DNA from 3 places in the Aminobacter sp. UC22_36 genome. Region 2 is predicted to be linked to each of the others. Evidence: riboswitches for the same ligand, from Rfam matches in the RefSeq annotation. Region 2 holds a riboswitch; each other region holds the start of a gene.

Region 1 (5,582 bases), 2.1 Mb from region 2:
TTCCTTCCGCGGCAATCGAGCCGGTGCGCGAAGCCATGCACGCCGTGTTCCTCTACCACTGCATCCAGGTCGGCATGGACATGGGCATCGTCAATGCCGGCCAGCTTGCCGTCTATGAATCGATTGATCCGGAGCTGCGCGAGGCCTGCGAGGACGTCGTGCTCAACCGCGCGCCCAAGGCCGGCGGCACCGCCACCGAGCGGCTGCTGGAACTGGCGGAACGCTACAAGGGCACGGCCGGCAAGGAGGCCAAGGAGCGTGATCTCGCCTGGCGCGACTGGCCGGTCGAGAGCCGCATCAGCCACGCGCTGGTCAATGGCATCACCGAGTTCATCGATGCCGACACCGACGAGGCGCGGCTGAGGGCGGAGCGTCCGCTGCATGTCATCGAAGGTCCGCTGATGGCCGGCATGAATGTCGTCGGCGACCTGTTCGGCGCCGGCAAGATGTTCCTGCCGCAGGTCGTCAAGTCGGCACGCGTCATGAAGCAGGCGGTGGCCGGCTTGCTGCCACATATGGAGGCGGAGAAGCTCGCCAACGCCGCCAACGGCATCGACAATGGCGAACGCCAGACCGCCGGCAAGATCCTGATGGCGACGGTCAAAGGCGACGTCCACGACATCGGCAAGAACATCGTCGGCGTCGTGCTCGCCTGCAACAATTACGAGATCATCGACCTCGGCGTCATGGTGCCGGCAACCAAGATCCTGCAGGTCGCCAGGGACGAAAAGGTCGACATCATCGGCCTTTCCGGCCTGATCACGCCGTCACTCGACGAGATGGCGCATGTCGCTGCTGAAATGGAGCGCGAAGGTTTCGACATTCCGCTTTTGATCGGTGGTGCCACCACCAGCCGCGTCCACACGGCGGTGAAGATCCATCCGCGCTATCACAGCGGCCAGACCGTCTACGTGACCGACGCCAGCCGTGCGGTCGGCGTGGTGTCCAACCTGTTGTCGTCGGAGGCCAAGGCCGGCTATGTCGAGACCATTCAGGCTGAATACCAGAAGGTCGCCGACGCCCATCACCGCTCGGAGGCCGACAAGCAACGGCTGCCGCTGGCCAAGGCGCGTGCCAATGCGCACAAGGTCGACTGGGCGTCCTACACGCCGCCCAAGCCATCCTTCCTCGGTACCAGGGTGTTCGAAGGCTGGGATCTGGCCGAGCTTGCCCGCTACATCGACTGGACGCCGTTCTTCCAGACCTGGGAGCTCAAGGGCCGTTACCCCAAGATCCTCGACGACGAGAAGCAGGGTCCTGCGGCGCGCCAGCTGTTCGAGGACGCGCAGGCAATGCTGAAGAAGATCATCGACGAGAAGTGGTTCGCGCCCAAGGCGGTCATCGGCTTCTGGCCGGCCAATGCCGTCGGCGACGACGTCAGGCTGTTCACCGACGAGGCGCGTAAAAAGGAACTTGGCACCTTCTTCACCCTGCGCCAGCAGCTGACCAAGCGCGACGGCAAGGCCAATGTCGCGCTGGCCGATTTCATCGCGCCTCTGGGGAGCGGCAAGCCGGACTATCTCGGCGGCTTTGTCGTCACATCAGGCATCGAGGAAGTGGCGATCGCCGAGCGTTTCGAACGTGCCAATGACGACTACTCCTCGATCATGGTCAAGGCGCTGGCCGACCGTTTCGCCGAGGCCTTCGCCGAGCGCATGCATGAAAAGGTGCGCAAGGAGTTCTGGGGTTATGCGCCGGATGAAAACCTGGCGCCTGACGATCTGATCGGCGAGCCATATCGCGGTATCCGGCCGGCGCCGGGCTATCCGGCCCAGCCCGACCATACCGAAAAGGTGACGCTGTTCCGCCTGCTCGACGCGGAGAAGAACGCCAGTGTCAGCCTGACCGAGAGCATGGCGATGTGGCCGGGCTCCTCGGTCTCAGGTATCTATCTGGCGCATCCCGAGAGCTACTATTTCGGTGTCGCCAAGGTCGAGCGCGACCAGGTCGAAGACTATGCCCGGCGCAAGGACATGACCATCGCCGAAGTCGAACGCTGGCTCGGGCCGATCCTTAACTACATACCGGCCTCATTCGCCGAGGCGGCCGAATAGCGTTCGCGGGCTCTGTCGCCTTTGCGCTGAGCCCGTGTCGTTTTCGTGCTCGTGTCCGGCCAGCTTTCCGTGGTCTGATCAGAACATGTTCAAGGTGCTGCTTCGCGTGAGACGAAGCGGAGAATTGGGAAGCCGGTGAGATGCCGGCGCTGCCCCCGCAACGGTGGCGGAGTTTGTTGTTTCGACGGGAGACCACTGGGCCTGAAGGCCTGGGAAGGTGTCGAAACAGTCCGAAAGGACAGCTCCGGAGCCCGGAAACCAGCCTTGAACCTGAAACAACTCGACTGATCGCGGTGGGCGGTCAAGAGGCGGATCGTTGCTGCGCGGACCTTGTGTCCGCCAGGCAGTCGTTCTTCCCGACATCACCACCAGTTCAGTCCTTGGCATGAGGACAGGACATGGACACGAAGAACGAAATGCTGAGGCTGCTGCGCGGACGCCGTGACGGGTTCAGCCTCGAGCAGCCCTTCTACACCGATCCGGATTTCTTCCGGGTCGACATGGAGCTGATCTGGTATCGCGACTGGCTGTTTGTCGGCCATGACTGCGAACTGGCCAAACCGGGCAGCTTCTTCACCGTCCAGATCGGCGACTATCCCGTCGTGCTCGTCCGTGACCAGAAGGGCGAGCTTCGTGCCTTCCACAATTCCTGCCGCCACCGCGGCAGCCGTGTCTGCGCGACGGAAAAGGGCACGGCGGCCAAGCTTGTCTGTCCTTACCACCAGTGGACCTATGAGCTCGACGGCCGGCTGCTGTTCGCGCGCCAGATGGCGGAAGGCTTCGACAAGAGCCAGTTCGGCCTGAAGCCGGTCGCCTGCGAATCCGTTGGCGGCTACATCTTCATCTGCCTCGCCGACGAGCCGGCCGACTTCGCGCCGATGCGGGCTTTGGTCGAGCCCTACCTTCTGCCGCACCGGCTGCGCGAGGCGAAGGTTGCCTTTGAAAGCACCATCGTCGAGAAGGGCAACTGGAAGCTGGTCTGGGAAAACAACCGCGAGTGCTATCATTGCGCCGCAAACCATCCCGAGCTGTGCAAGACCTTCCCCGAGGCGCCGACGGTCACCGGCGTCAACGGTGCCGAGAGCGATCCCGAAATGCTGGCGCACTGGGCAAAGTGCGAAGCGGCAGGGCTGCCGAGCAAGTTCCGCATCGATGCCGGCGGCCAGTACCGGGCGACGCGCGCGCCGTTGTTGCGCGATGCGGTGAGCTACACCCTGTCCGGCAAGCGCGCTGTGCAACGAAATCTCTCAGATAGCGTGTCGGCCGACAGGATTGGCACGCTTCTGCTCTATCACTATCCGACGACCTGGAACCATGTGCTCGGCGACCACGCCGTCACCTTCCGCGTGCTGCCGATCAGCGCCACCGAAACGGCAGTCACCACCAAGTGGCTGGTTCACAAGGATGCCGTCGAGGGCGTCGACTACGATCTTGCCGAACTGACCCATGTCTGGACCGAGACCAACGACCAGGACCGCCGCATCGTCGAGGAAAACGCCTTCGGCATCAAATCGCCGGCCTACGAGCCCGGGCCCTATTCGGTCGAGCACGAGGGCGGGGTCATGCAGTTCATCGAATGGTACGCCAATTTCATCGAGCCGCGGCTGGCCGATGACGGCAAGCCGGCATTGCGCAACGTTGCCTGAGCAGGAGGAGGCATGAACGCGATGTCCGATCTCGGCCTTTACCGCAACCTAGACGAGATGGTGCCCTGGAACGACAGGCTTCAGGTTCTGGAGGTCATCGGCGTCACCGACGAGGCGCCCGACGTCAAGACCTTCACCTTCCGCTCCGACAACCAGACCTGGTTCCGCTACAAGCCCGGCCAGTTCGTGACGCTCGAGCTGCCGGTCGACCCGGTGCCTGTCATGCGTACCTACACGCTGTCGTCCAGCCCGTCGCGGCCGTTCTCCATCGCCGTCACCGTCAAGGCGCAGGCGGGCAGTGTCGGCACGCGCTGGATGTTCGACCATTTGAGGCCGGGCGTCCGCATCAAGGCCTATGGCCCTTCGGGCGACTTCTCGCTGCACCAGCATCCGGCCGCCAAATATCTCTTCGTCTCCGCCGGCTCCGGCATCACGCCGATGATGTCGATGCTGCGCTGGCTCAACGACTGCGCGCCGTGGACGGACGTTTCCTTCGTCAATTGTGCAAGGCGGCCGGAAGAGATCATCTTCCGTAAGGAGCTTGAGCTGCTCGGCACCCATATGCCCGGCCTGTCGCTCGGTTTCATGATCGAGGAACGGTCGAGCCGCGAGGGCTGGTTCGGCCATATGGGGCGCATCGATGCGGTGCGGCTCCCGCTGCTGTCGCCCGATTTCCGCGAGCGCGAGGTGTTCTGCTGCGGCCCCGATCCTTTCATGCGCGCCGTGCGCGGCATGCTGGAAGCGTCGGGCTTCGACATGGCCAGCTACCATCAGGAGAGCTTCGCCGCACCAATCATCGAGGAGGTCCCGGCACCTTTCCCGACACCAGGCGAGGGCGGGTTCGAAGCAGAAGAAGTCATCCCGGTCCGCTTCTCACTGTCGGACATCGATGCCGACTGCCTGGCCGGCCAGACCGTGCTGCAGACGGCACGCGCCTCGGGCGTGCGGATCCCGGCGGCGTGCGAGTTCGGCCTGTGTGGCACCTGCAAGGTCAGGAAGCTCTCCGGCGAGGTCGAGATGAGCCACAATGGCGGCATCCTCGATCACGAGATCGAAGACGGCTTCATCCTCGCTTGCTGCTCGAAGCCGCTGTCGGCCATCGAGGTCGAAGCATAATGCGCCGTGCCGTTAGCGGTGGTGCAGCACCAGCGGCGCGCCACCGACGTCGATGACGTTCATGTCGTAGCCGAAAACCTGGGCGAGCACGTCCGGCCGCAACACCTCCGCCGGCGATCCGTCGGCGACGATGCGTCCTGATTTCATCGCCACGATGCGGTCGGCATAGACGGCGGCATGGTTGATGTCGTGCAGCACCACGATCACGGTACGCTTGTCGTCGTCAGCTGCCGCGCGCAGGTCGCGCATCAACTGGCGGGCAAACAGCATGTCGAGATTGTTCAGCGGCTCGTCGAGCAGCATGTAGTCGGTGCCCTGGCAGAAGGCCATGGCGACCATGGCGCGCTGGCGCTGGCCGCCCGAAAGATTATCGAGAAAGCGGTCGGCGAGATCCATCAGGCCGAACTGCTGCAGTGCCGCCTCGATCAGCTTCAGGTCATTTGCGTTGATGCGCCCGCGCTGGTGCGGAAAGCGGCCGAAGCCGACAAGTTCGCGCACCTTGAGCCGGCTTGCCACCGCCGGGTCCTGACGCAGGATGGCGAGCGTCCTGGCCAGCTGCCGGCTCGGCGTCGTGTCGACCGGCAGCCCGTCGACCGAAATGGATCCGCTCTGCAGCGGCTGCAGCCGGGCGATCAGCGACAACAGGCTCGACTTGCCGGCGCCGTTGGGCCCGACGAGCGCCGTCACGCCGCCCTTGGGCATGGTCAGCGACACATTCTCAAGGATCTGCGTGTCGCCGAGGCGAAGCGAAACGTTGTTGATCTCG
Region 2 (5,582 bases):
GCAACAAGGCGGTTATCGAAGACCATTTCGACGTCCAGTTCGAACTCTATGACACGCTGGCCCAGCGCGGCAAAATTGAACAGCTCGAACGTCTGCAGCGGCTGCAGCCGGGACCGGGCCAGACCTCGTTCACCCGCCAGCAGGTGCCGCTTGGCCTCGGCCACGCAGTGTGGTGCGCGCGCGAACTGGTCGGCGACGAGCCTTTCGCGCTGCTTTTGCCCGACATGATCATGCAGTCGGAAAAGAGCTGCATGCGCGAGATGGTCGAGCTCTATGCCGAGACCGGCAACAACATCATTGCGGTTCAGGAATGCGATCCGGCCGAGGCGCACAAATACGGCATCGTCGGACAAGGCAAGGCGATCCACACCGGCTTTGAGATCGAAGGCATGGTGGAAAAGCCGAAGCAGGGCACCGCACCCTCCAATCTGTTCATCAACGGCCGCTACATCCTGCAGCCGGAGATCTTCAACATACTGGCTAGCCAGGAGCGTGGCGCCGGCGACGAGATCCAGCTCACCGACGCGATGCTGAAGCTCGAGAAGATGCAGTCCTTCTACGGCTACCATTATCGCGGCCGCACCTTCGACTGCGGATCACCGGAGGGTTTCGTCGAGGCCAATGTCGCCTTCGCACTGTCGCGTTCCGATCTCAGCAAGAGCATGGCCGGCGTCATCGAAGGGCTGCTCGGCGAGATGAAGTCCGGCAAATAACCGGGAATGTCGCCCGTGCGTCAGGATTGGACGCACGGTACGATGGCTTTCGGCACCCGCTGCCGATAGAGATATCCTGCCAGGTGCCCGCAGCGATGCGGGAGAATCGGGAACACGGTGCAAATCCGTGGCGTGCCCAACGCTGTAAGAGGGACCGTATCGGCACAAGCCACTGTTCATGTTGAACGGGAAGGCGCCGACGACGGGTTGAACTCGAGCCAGAAGACCGGCCCGGCAGAAATCGTCCACCGCATGGTCAGGCGGTGGCAACCGATTTGCTCGCCAGGGGACACGCGATGCTTGTTGACCAGATCAATGCCATTTCAGGCTGTTTCGACCTTGCCGCGCAGGATGCCGTCTACCGCGCCATCTTCACGCGCCGCGACGTGCGCAGCCATTTCCTGCCCGATCCGATTGGCGACGAAGTGCTGGTGCGGCTTTTGCTTGCGGCCCATCACGCGCCGTCGGTCGGCTTCATGCAGCCGTGGAATTTCATCGTCATCCGCGATCGTCAACGACGCGAGCACGTCCGCGATCTGTTCTTTGCCGCGCGGCAACAGGAACTGCCTGAGATCGCCGAGGAGCGGCGCGAGCTGTACCGCAAGCTCAAGCTGGAAGGCATCTGCGAGAGCCCGCTCAACCTTGTCGTCACCTGCGATCGCAGCCGCTCGGCGAACTCGCCGCTCGGGCGCTGGCACAACCCGGAAATGGATCTCTACAGCACGGTTTGCGCCGTGCAGAATTTCTGGCTGGCGGCGCGTGCGGAGGGCGTCGGCGTCGGCTGGGTCAGCATCCTCGACCGCGAGGCGTTGAAGCAGTTGCTCGGTATTCCCGATCACGTCGTGCCGGTGGCCTATCTCTGCGTCGGCCATGTCAGTGAGTTCGCGCAAAAGCCCGATCTGGAGCGGCACGGCTGGGGCAGCCGCCTGCCGCTCGCCGATCTCATCATGAGCGAGGTGTTTTCCGGACAAGGCGAGGATGCGCTGAAGGCGGTTGCCGCCGACATGGGGGGTTTCCCGGCTGGACGCTAACGCTGGATCTTCAGCCCGACGAACACGCTGTTGGTCTTGCTGTCGCGGGACGGCAGGGTGCTGTCGAAGGTCTCGTGGCGCAGCTTGCCGGTAAGGCCGGCGTAACGATTGAGCCACCAGGTCAGGCCCGCTTCGGCGCTCAGCCTGAGTTCGTGGTTGTTGGAGCTGGCATAGTCACGATAGCCGACGCCGCCGGCAAGGAATGCGGTCAGGTTGGAGCGGATCTGCCGCTCGACGCTGAGACGGCCATTGTAGAGCACCGAGCCGCTGTCGCCGGCGGTGGTCGAACCTTCGACAAAGGTCTCGCCGGTCAGGCCGACGATCGTGCCGCGCATCGGTGACCATTTGAGGTCGGCGGCAATGGTTGCAGCGGAAACCGTCTTCAGCCGGTCGTCGTCGAAATCCTCCGATATCCAGCCGGCCGAGACTTCGCCACCGAATTTTTCGCCCATGTCGATTTCGACACCGGCGCGGGCGCCGGTGCGCTTGGACGAACGCTCGAAGCCTGCTGTGTCGAAGCGCAGGTCATAGACCCTTCGCCCGAACTCGATCTCGCCGAAAGGCGTAAGCGCCGGCGAGACCTCGTAGCCGACGCGGACCTTGCCGGAGTACAGCGTCGAATTGCGGTCCTCTTGCGAGAGCGTGGTGCCGTCAGTGAGTTCGGCATCGCTGTAGCTTTCGTTGACCGCTTCGCCGGTGATACCGAAGCGGAACTTGCCGACATCCTTTTCGACACCGAGCGAGCCGTTGAGGCTATGCAGGGTCGGCCGTTCGGCAGTGCCCGAGATGACCACGGGCGACGAGGTCGATTCCGGGCGCATGTTGTAGCCGAGCCGCGCCAGTGCGCGCAGGTCGTCGGCGAAGTCGAGCTGCAAGCGCCCGTCGATGCCGCCGCTGAGATCCTTGACCTCCTGGCCGGAGATGGATTTGCGGTAATTGCCATAGGCGTCGATGGTTGCCGAATGGTTCTCCCAGTCGGATGCGGCATTCAGCCTGAGCGTCGTCTCGGACAGGACCGCCGACTTTCCATCCGAGCTTGAATCGGCGTTGGACGTGGCGGTAACGCCTTGTTCCAGGCTTGGCTTGAGCACGAAGGTGCCGAAGCGAATGCCGGTCGGCTCGAACGGGTTTTGGTCCGGCAGCGGCCTGCGGCCTTCGATGGCGCGTTGGCGCTCGGCTTCGGGACCGCTTTCGACCTCCGTTTCGGAATCAACCGTATCCTGGCGCACCGTGCCGGTGGTCAGTTCGTCATCTGTCTCGGGCGCAGCCGGCCTGGCATCCGGCACCTCGGTGGTGCCGGCCAGCTTCTCCCGCGCTTCCTTGGCGCGCTGGCGTGCGGTTGTCGGCGGGCGGGCGGATGTGGGCGTGCCGGTCGTTGCGTCCTCTGCGTTGGGTGGTTCGCTGAACAAGTCCGTGGCGTCGGCGTCGGCCGGCTCGGGAACCGCACCGGGGCTGATCGGCTGATAGATCGGGGACTGCTCCTGCGTTGCGGTCTGCGGCGCTGTCGGGCGCCTCTTGTTGAGCAGCAGCGAGTTGTTGATGTCGTCGCTGACTGCGCCGCGCAGACCGACTTCCTGGGCATGCAGGGGGAGGACGCACAGCAACGTTGCCACACTTGCTGTCGCCAGCAAGACGCGGAGCCCCGCATCGTGTTTCCTTTGCTCCGGCCTGATCTGCGCCATCTTTCCCACTGCTTCGCCGACGCAAGGGCGTCGCACTTACCAACTGGTAAATGGCCATGGTTAACGGAGCGTTTCGCCCGAGCCCGTGGACGCCTCGTTTTGGGCGGATAATCATGGACAGGCGCGCGCCGACGCGCTAACGCATGCGCCATGCACGCTGGATCGTTGAAAAAAGAGCCGGACGGGCAGGCATCGATCGCCTCCGCGCTCCGTACCGTCGCCATCGAGCAGGCCGGCGTCGCCGCGCTTGTGACAGCGCTGGAAGGCCCACTCGCCGAGCCATTCGCCAAGGCAGTCTCGACCCTCGGCCAGCTCAGCGGCCGGGCGATCATCACCGGCGTCGGCAAGAGCGGCCATATCGGCTCCAAGCTGGCGGCAACCTTCGCCTCGACGGGAACGCCGGCCTATTTTGTCCACCCGTCGGAAGCCATTCATGGCGATCTCGGCATGATCACCAAGGAAGACGCGATCGTTGCTCTTTCCTGGTCGGGCGAAACGGCCGAGCTCAAGGGCATCGTTGCCTATTCCAGGCGCTTTTCGATCCCGCTGATTGCCATTACGGCTGGCGACTCGTCGGCGCTGGCACGTCAGGCAGACATCGTGCTGTCATTGCCACGCGCTCCGGAAGCCTGTCCGCATGGGCTCGCGCCGACGACCTCGACACTGCTGCAGCTTGTCGTGGGCGATGCGCTGGCGGTGGCCTTGCTCGAAGCGCGCGGCTTCACTGCCGATCACTTCCGCACCTTCCATCCCGGCGGCCAGCTTGGCGCGAGCCTGATGCCGGTCGGCGATCTGATGCACAAGGGCGAAGAGATGCCGATCGTCACGATCGGCACCAAGATGCCGGAAGCGGTCAAGACGCTGTCCAAGAAGCGTTTTGGCTGCGTCGTCGTCGTCGACGAACAGGGCAGGCTCGCCGGTATCGTCACCGACGGCGACCTGGCGCGCAATCTCGACCGGAATCTCGCCGAGACCAATGTCGAAGACATCATGACCCGGCAGCCCAAGACCGTGCCGCCGCAGATGCTGGCAGGCACGGCAACCGCGATGCTCAACGAGCACAACATCAGCGCCATCCCCGTGGTCGAAGATGACCGGCCGGTCGGGATCATCCACTTCCACGACCTGCTCAGGGTTGGCGCGGCCTGAACGAACTCGCAGGCTGGTCGTTGAGCTGGCGCCGTTTGCCTTTGTTGCCGTCCGCACCGTCTTGACCCAGCGCCAGCGCGGCTATGGCAGCACAGGCCGCCAGCACTGTTGCGCATGAGCTGAGCACCGCCGTTGTGCCGAACAGATCGAGTGCGGCGCCGACAACCAGAGCAGCGATTGGCGCAGTGGCCAGGATCAGGCTCATCGATGCCCCGATGACGTGAGCGCGCAGGCTCTTCGGCGCGCTGGTCTGCAACAGCGTGGTGAAAACAGGCGAGAGCGGCCCCGCAGCAATGCCCAGGATGGCCCCTGAGGCAATGAGCATGGGCATCGAGCGATCGATCGTCAGCATGACAACGCCAGCGGCAAGCCCGACGAATGCGGCAACGAAGACGCCGCGCAGACCGGGGATTTTGCCGATCATCGCCATGGCAAGGTTGACCGCTATCGCGCCTGCCGCGGCGGCGGTGAGGTAAATTCCCAGCATCGAGGCCGGTTGACCTTCGGCGCGCAGTATCGCTGGTAGCGCGACCGCTTCGAGCGCCACAAAGGTGCCGGTACCCAGGCTGGCCAGCAGCAAGGCCGTCCGCAACTGGACCGATCCGAAGATGATGCGCATGGCCGCGGCAAACTCGGTCTTTGCCGCGGACGATACCGGCCGCAAGCGGAAGTGCGGCAGGCTCAGCATGACCAGAACCGCCGCCGCCGCATTGATCGCCGCGATGACCCAAAGCAAGGTCGAGGTATCGACCATTGCCACCAGAACGGCGGCGATCGCCGGCCCGGCAATGGCTGCGCCGCTGTCGACAAGGTCGTCGATGGCGTTGGCGCGCAGCAGCGGCATGCGCGCCAGGCGCGCGATTTCCGGAACGCGGGCCTCGATCGCCACGCCACCGGGGCCGTCCAGGAAAGCGCCGCAAAATGCGAGGGCGACCAGCAGGCCGATCGTCAGCGTGCCCAGGCTGTAGAGCAGCGCGGCTGCGATGGCGGCGGCGGCACCAAAACCG
Region 3 (5,582 bases), 180 kb from region 2:
ACGACATGCTGGCGGCGGCCGAAGATCGATCCCGACACCGGCGCCTCGCCCGCCGCCGCTTCGATGGCGCCGAAGAACTCCATGCCCTGCTTGCGCCGCACCGGGTCGTCGATGCTGAGGATACGCCGCCTGATGACCTTCACATGGTCCTGGAAAATGCCGCTGATCTCGTTGATTTCGGCTTTCGATTCGGCGCGGCCCAGCCGGTTGATCAGCAGGCTGACCTGGGCGCTGCGGTGACGCAGCTCGTACATCCGCTCCATCAGATAGATGTCGTGTTCGATCAGCCGGTCAAGCGCGACATAGGCGTCTTCCCGGCGCGCCGGATCGCCGATCAGGCCGTAGAGGCTTGCCGTCACCGCCGAGGCGCCGGCGGAGGCATTGGAGATCAGCGTTTCCGACAAAAGCAGGATCGATTGCGCCGCAACCGTGGCCGCTTCCGCGCCGTCGCGATAGGCCTTGTCCTCGTCCAGCCGCTGCCGCACCAGCTCGTTGTTCTGCTTGAGATTGGCCAGCATCTTTTCGACCGAGCCGGCAAACGCATCGACGAGTTCGGGGTCGATCGACAGAAGCTGGACCTCGGCCAGCGACTTGACGATCTCCTGCGACAGGCTGGTGAGTTTCGTCTGCTCGGCCTGCAATTCGGCGCGCGAGGTGACGGCGGCAAGCGCGGGTGCCGTGGCGATCAGCTTGGCGCTGAGCTCGGCGGTGCGCTGGGTGGCCGCCACCGCCGGCAGCGCCTGGGCGTTCACCACCGCTTGCGCATCGGCGATGTTGCGCAGGATCAGCCAGCTGACGATGCCGGATGTCAGCGACAGAGCCGTGATGCACAAGAAGGCGAGGAACAGCCTCCCGCCGATGCCGAACCTATGAAGCATGGCTCATATAACCATGGTTTGCGCTGCCAGCGTAAGCGCTCAACAACACTGCGCGTCCAATTGGATGGACAAAGGACGCCGTGGCATTTTGATTGCACATGATCGCCAGTGAAAATCGATTTTGATTTGAGGGGGCATGCACTAGCCTAGGGCGATGAAATCCCGCATCCGCCGCCAATGTCTGGGCCTGCTTGCCGCCGCGTTTCTGGCGCTCAATGCCGGCCATTCCGCCATGGCCGGCGAGGCGGCGACGAGCTGGAAACTCAACGCCTGGGACCCGCCTTTCGACTATTCCAGGCAGCCCACCGAGATCGACTACCAGCCCGTCGCCAGGGCTGCCAAGCCGTGGCGCATCTGCGCGTCCTACCCGCATCTCAAGGATTCCTACTGGGTCAGCGTCAACTACGGCATGGTCGAGCAGGCGCGTTCGGCCGGCGTCAAGCTGACCGTCGTCGAGGCCGGCGGCTACCCCAATCTCGACCGCCAGATCGAGCAGATCCGCACCTGCAGCGCCAATGCCGATGCGCTCATCGTCGGCACCGTGTCTTATGAGGGGCTGACGCCGACGATCAGGGAAATCGCCAGGCGCATCCCCGTCATCGCGGCGGTCAACGACATCGACGACGCCGGCATCGCGGCGAAATCAGGGGTTTCGTGGGAGGAGATGGGCCAGTCGATCGGCGCTTATCTCGCCCGCCTGCACCCGACAGGCTCGATGCCGGTCTCCGTCGCCTGGTTCCCCGGCCCCAAGGGTGCCGGCTGGGTCAAATTCGTCGAGGCAGGTTTCCGCGGCGCGCTGAAACAGAGCTCGGCAAACATCGACGCCGTCAAATGGGGCGACACCGGCGTCGAGATCCAGCTGCTGCTGATCGAGGAACTGCTCGAGGCCCAGCCCGACATCGACTACATCGTCGGCAGCGCGCCGACCGCCGACGCTGCCGTCAGCATCCTGAGGGCACAGGGGCGGGCCAACCACGTCCAGGTGCTGGCCGACTACTTCACCCACGGCACGTTCCGCGAGATCAACCGGGGCAAGGTGGTGGCGGCGCCGACTGATTCACCGCCGCTGCAAGGCCGCATCGCCATCGACCAGGCGATCCGGGCGATCGAAGGCACGCTGCACTATCGCCATGTCGGGCCGCCGGTCCAGGTGATCGACCGGACCAATGTGCAGTCGCTCGACCTCGAGCGCTCCCTGGCGCCGGCCTGGTTCAAGCCGACCTTCGAGGTCCAGTAAGACCGGCACCGTCACACTGCCAGCCCGCGTCGCCCTTCGCCCACGACGATCCGACGACGAAACGACCAAGGTCGTAACGGCTGACTTCGGCTGTGGGGTGACAGACGATCCGGCATTTGCCATCACTGAGCTTTCGGCAAGGAGGCTCAGGCGATGATGATGACGGGATCGATGTGCAGGGCGGCACGCGCCCTGGTGGAGATCAGCCGGCAAAGGCTCGCCGCAGCCTCCCAAATCGCAGAGCCTGATATCGAGGCCTTCGAACGCAAGATCAGCATCCCCAACGATGCGGCGGTCAGCGCCTTGCAAGCGGCACTGGAACATTATGGTGCCGTCTTCATCCCCGAAGACGGTGGCAATGGTGCCGGTGTCCGCCTGAAGTTCAGCCGCTCGGTGACCAGGAGGCTGTCGACGCTGGAGGGCGAGGGTGGCCCCGCGGCCAGCGACGACGTTCCCTGACAAGGTGCCGTGCGCGGCTGCGGTGGGCTTGAGGCCATCCGCCGATGTGGACTAGCTTGCGCCATGCGGTTGTTGCTGGCCCTGATGCTGTCTGTGCTCTCGTCGGCTGCGCTGGCGCGCGACTGCGTCGTGCTGCTGCACGGGCTCGCGCGCACCGACACATCCTTCCTGCTGATGGAGCAAACGCTCGGCAGGGTCGACTACGCCGTCGTCAATGATACCTACCCTTCGGTCGATGCGCCGATCGAAAGGCTGATCGCGCATGTCGATGCGTCGGTGGCCGGTTGCGGCAGCGCTGCCAGGGTCAATTTCGTCACCCATTCGATGGGCGGCATCCTGCTCAGGGCCTGGCTGATCGGCAACCGGCCGGCAAATCTCGGCCGGGTGGTCATGCTTGCGCCGCCCAACCATGGCTCCGAGGTCGTCGACACGCTCGGTGATCTCAGGCTGTTCGAGATGATCAATGGCCCAGCCGGCATGCAACTCGGCACCGGCCCCGACAGCGTTCCGAACCGCTTGGGCGCAGCCGACTTCGAACTCGGCATCATCGCCGGCGACCGCACGTTCAACCCGATCCTGTCGACCATGTTCAACGGTCCCAATGACGGCAAGGTTTCGGTGGAAAGCACGAAACTTGCAGGCATGGCCGACCACATCGTATTGCCGACGACGCACACCTTCATGATGAACAATCCGCTGGTCATCGCCCAGACGATCAACTTCCTGCGCACTGGGCGGTTCGATCATCAGCTGACGCTCGGCGACCTTGTCCGGCGCGGCCTCGGCAATTGAGCCGTCGAGCGGCGCCCGGCAAACCGGGCGAATTCCGGGCCGGGCGCATTCCAGGCCTGCCGGTTGTCGACGACAACTGGCGCCACCATGGACCTGTGACAGATCGGCCTGGCCGTCCGTTGCCACAGCCACGCATTTCCAAGAGTTCAACTGGCCCAAGAGTTCAACTGGTCCAAGAATTCAACTGGCTTCCGCGCGGAGTTGAACTCCAGCTTTCCGCCTTGAACATCGGATCTTCAAAAAATGCTGCCAAGGCAGCAAATGCCGCTCCTGTATAGTCCCGCATGGCAACTTGACTTTACCTTGGCTGCCGCTAGGTTGCCGCCGTCATGGTCTTCCGTCTTCTCGGCGGAAGCTAAGAGGGAATCCGGTGTGAAACCGGAGCTGACCCGCAACTGTAAGCGGTGAGCCGATCGTCCATATGTCACTGGCAGTCATTGCCGGGAAGACGGGCGACAAAGGCTGCGATCCGTGAGCCAGGAGACCTGCCTGACAGAGTGAGATTCCGTGGTCGGGGTGTGCCACAGGAGTGACGGTTCCAGCTCGGAAGTCCGCATGCGGCTTTCGTTTGGCCCGCATTTCCGCAGCCCCGCCATGGCAGGCAGAGGTTGGCGCGGCGATGTCGGGAAGTTCCCCGGGAATTCGAGAGTTTCAGCAGGCGCGTCTCACGTCGCCGGCTGTCATTGCCATGCTGCGCCTCGTCTCCCCGGTGTTGGCCGGGCACGGACGCGCTGACGTTCTCGAACGTTGCGCCCCCATTTCAAGCAAGGAGAGATCATGAAAATCAGTCATTGGGCCCTGTGGCTCGGCCTCGCCGTGGCGTCGGCCATCGGCCTGGCGCCGGCTGCCGCGGAAACCTTCACCGACGATGCCGGCCGCAAGGTCGAGCTGGAATTGCCGATCAAACGCGCCGTCATCTTCAACCGCTACGCGGTCGAGTTCGCCCGCGCCATCGGCGCCATCGACAAGGTCGTCGGCGTCGACGCGAGCACGATGCGCGACCCGGCCTACTGGCCGCAGTTCAAGGAAACCGACATCGTCGGCCAGGGCCAGACCCAGCCCAATTACGAGGCGATCGTGGCGCTCAAGCCCGACGTGGTGATCATTCCGCGTAATGGCGTCTACGAGGAAGCGGCGCGACAGCTCGAGGCGTTCGGCATTCCGGTGCTGGTCGTCACCGCCTGGGACACGCTGCAGCATGTCGAGAACGTGACGCTGTTCGGCAAGCTGTTCGGGCAGAAGGCAAAGGCCGACGCACTCAACGCCTATTACACCAGCTACATGGATCTGCTGGCCGAGCGCCTGAAGGGCGTCGAGCGCAGACGCGTCTATCTCGAGGAGGTCCGCGACCTGGTGACGGTGACGCCCGGCTCGGGCTGGCACGACATGATCGAGGCCGGTGGCGGCATCAACGTCTTCGGCGACATCGACGTCAAGAAGGAGCCATCCTCGCGCGGCAACGAAAACAGCTTCACCGTCGATCCTGAGGAGATCATCGCGCGCAAGCCCGATCTGGTGATCAAGCTGCAGCCGGGGTCTTACAAGACGATCCCGCAAGCGAAGTTCGTCGAAAGCTGGAAGGCCATCGTCGCCCGCGAGGAGATTTCGGGCACACCGGCTGGACAGGCAGGCAATGTGCGGCTGATCAACTACTATTTGGCCGGCGGCTCGTCCAAGGTGACGGGCGCGCTGCAGGTCGCCAAATGGCTCTATCCCGAAAAATTCGCCGACGTCGATCCTGAAGCGGCGATGAAGGAATGGATCGAGATCTATCAGGGGCTGCCGTTCCAGGGCGGCATGACCTACCAGGGCACCGCGTCCAACTGACGACCTGCACGCCGCCGCCCGAGCGGTCGCGGCGTGCGCTTCCCAACCCGGAGCCCACTGACCATGGACATCGCAACCACCACCAGCCTGGATCGCGGCTATTCCCACGGCATTTCCAGTCGCTACCGGCAGGCTGGCCACCGCAGGCTGGCGGTCATCCTGTGTTCGTTTCTTGCGCTTCTGGTGGTGGCGGGATCCGTCGCCATCGTCGGCATCGCCGAAACCGGGCTTTCGACCCTGCTTGCGATCGTTCTGCAGAAGATCACCTTCGGCCATTTCGTCGCCGAGGTCGACCCGCAGCAGGCGCGGGTTCTTGTCCATCTTCGCCTGCCGCGTGTCGTCATGGCGATGGTGGCCGGCGGTTCGCTGGCATTCGCCGGCGTGCTGAT

The links. Region 2 has a riboswitch for cobalamin ahead of bluB (5,6-dimethylbenzimidazole synthase). Riboswitches for the same ligand answer to the same signal wherever they lie in the genome.
Region 1: another riboswitch for cobalamin. It lies ahead of ACHMW7_RS27475 (aromatic ring-hydroxylating dioxygenase subunit alpha); the one in region 2 lies ahead of bluB (5,6-dimethylbenzimidazole synthase).
Region 3: another riboswitch for cobalamin. It lies ahead of ACHMW7_RS10060 (ABC transporter substrate-binding protein); the one in region 2 lies ahead of bluB (5,6-dimethylbenzimidazole synthase).

Annotation. Positions count from the first base shown of each region.
Region 1 covers NZ_CP171996.1:4,894,217-4,899,798, reverse strand. The annotation lists partial or broken gene metH (methionine synthase) at 1-2,054, shown strand, start outside; cobalamin riboswitch at 2,130-2,336, shown strand; gene ACHMW7_RS27475 (aromatic ring-hydroxylating dioxygenase subunit alpha) at 2,453-3,700, shown strand; gene ACHMW7_RS27470 (2Fe-2S iron-sulfur cluster-binding protein) at 3,722-4,816, shown strand; gene ACHMW7_RS27465 (ABC transporter ATP-binding protein) at 4,829-5,582, opposite strand, start outside.
Region 2 covers NZ_CP171996.1:1,578,168-1,583,749, forward strand. The annotation lists gene galU (UTP--glucose-1-phosphate uridylyltransferase GalU) at 1-713, shown strand, start outside; cobalamin riboswitch at 778-963, shown strand; gene bluB (5,6-dimethylbenzimidazole synthase) at 1,010-1,744, shown strand; gene ACHMW7_RS10890 (outer membrane beta-barrel protein) at 1,741-3,426, opposite strand; gene ACHMW7_RS10895 (SIS domain-containing protein) at 3,577-4,575, shown strand; gene ACHMW7_RS10900 (MFS transporter) at 4,556-5,582, opposite strand, start outside.
Region 3 covers NZ_CP171996.1:1,396,456-1,402,037, forward strand. The annotation lists partial or broken gene ACHMW7_RS10040 (hypothetical protein) at 1-878, opposite strand, end outside; gene torT (TMAO reductase system periplasmic protein TorT) at 1,033-2,115, shown strand; gene ACHMW7_RS10050 (XRE family transcriptional regulator) at 2,269-2,574, shown strand; gene ACHMW7_RS10055 (esterase/lipase family protein) at 2,638-3,366, shown strand; cobalamin riboswitch at 3,680-3,874, shown strand; gene ACHMW7_RS10060 (ABC transporter substrate-binding protein) at 4,144-5,193, shown strand; gene ACHMW7_RS10065 (FecCD family ABC transporter permease) at 5,257-5,582, shown strand, end outside.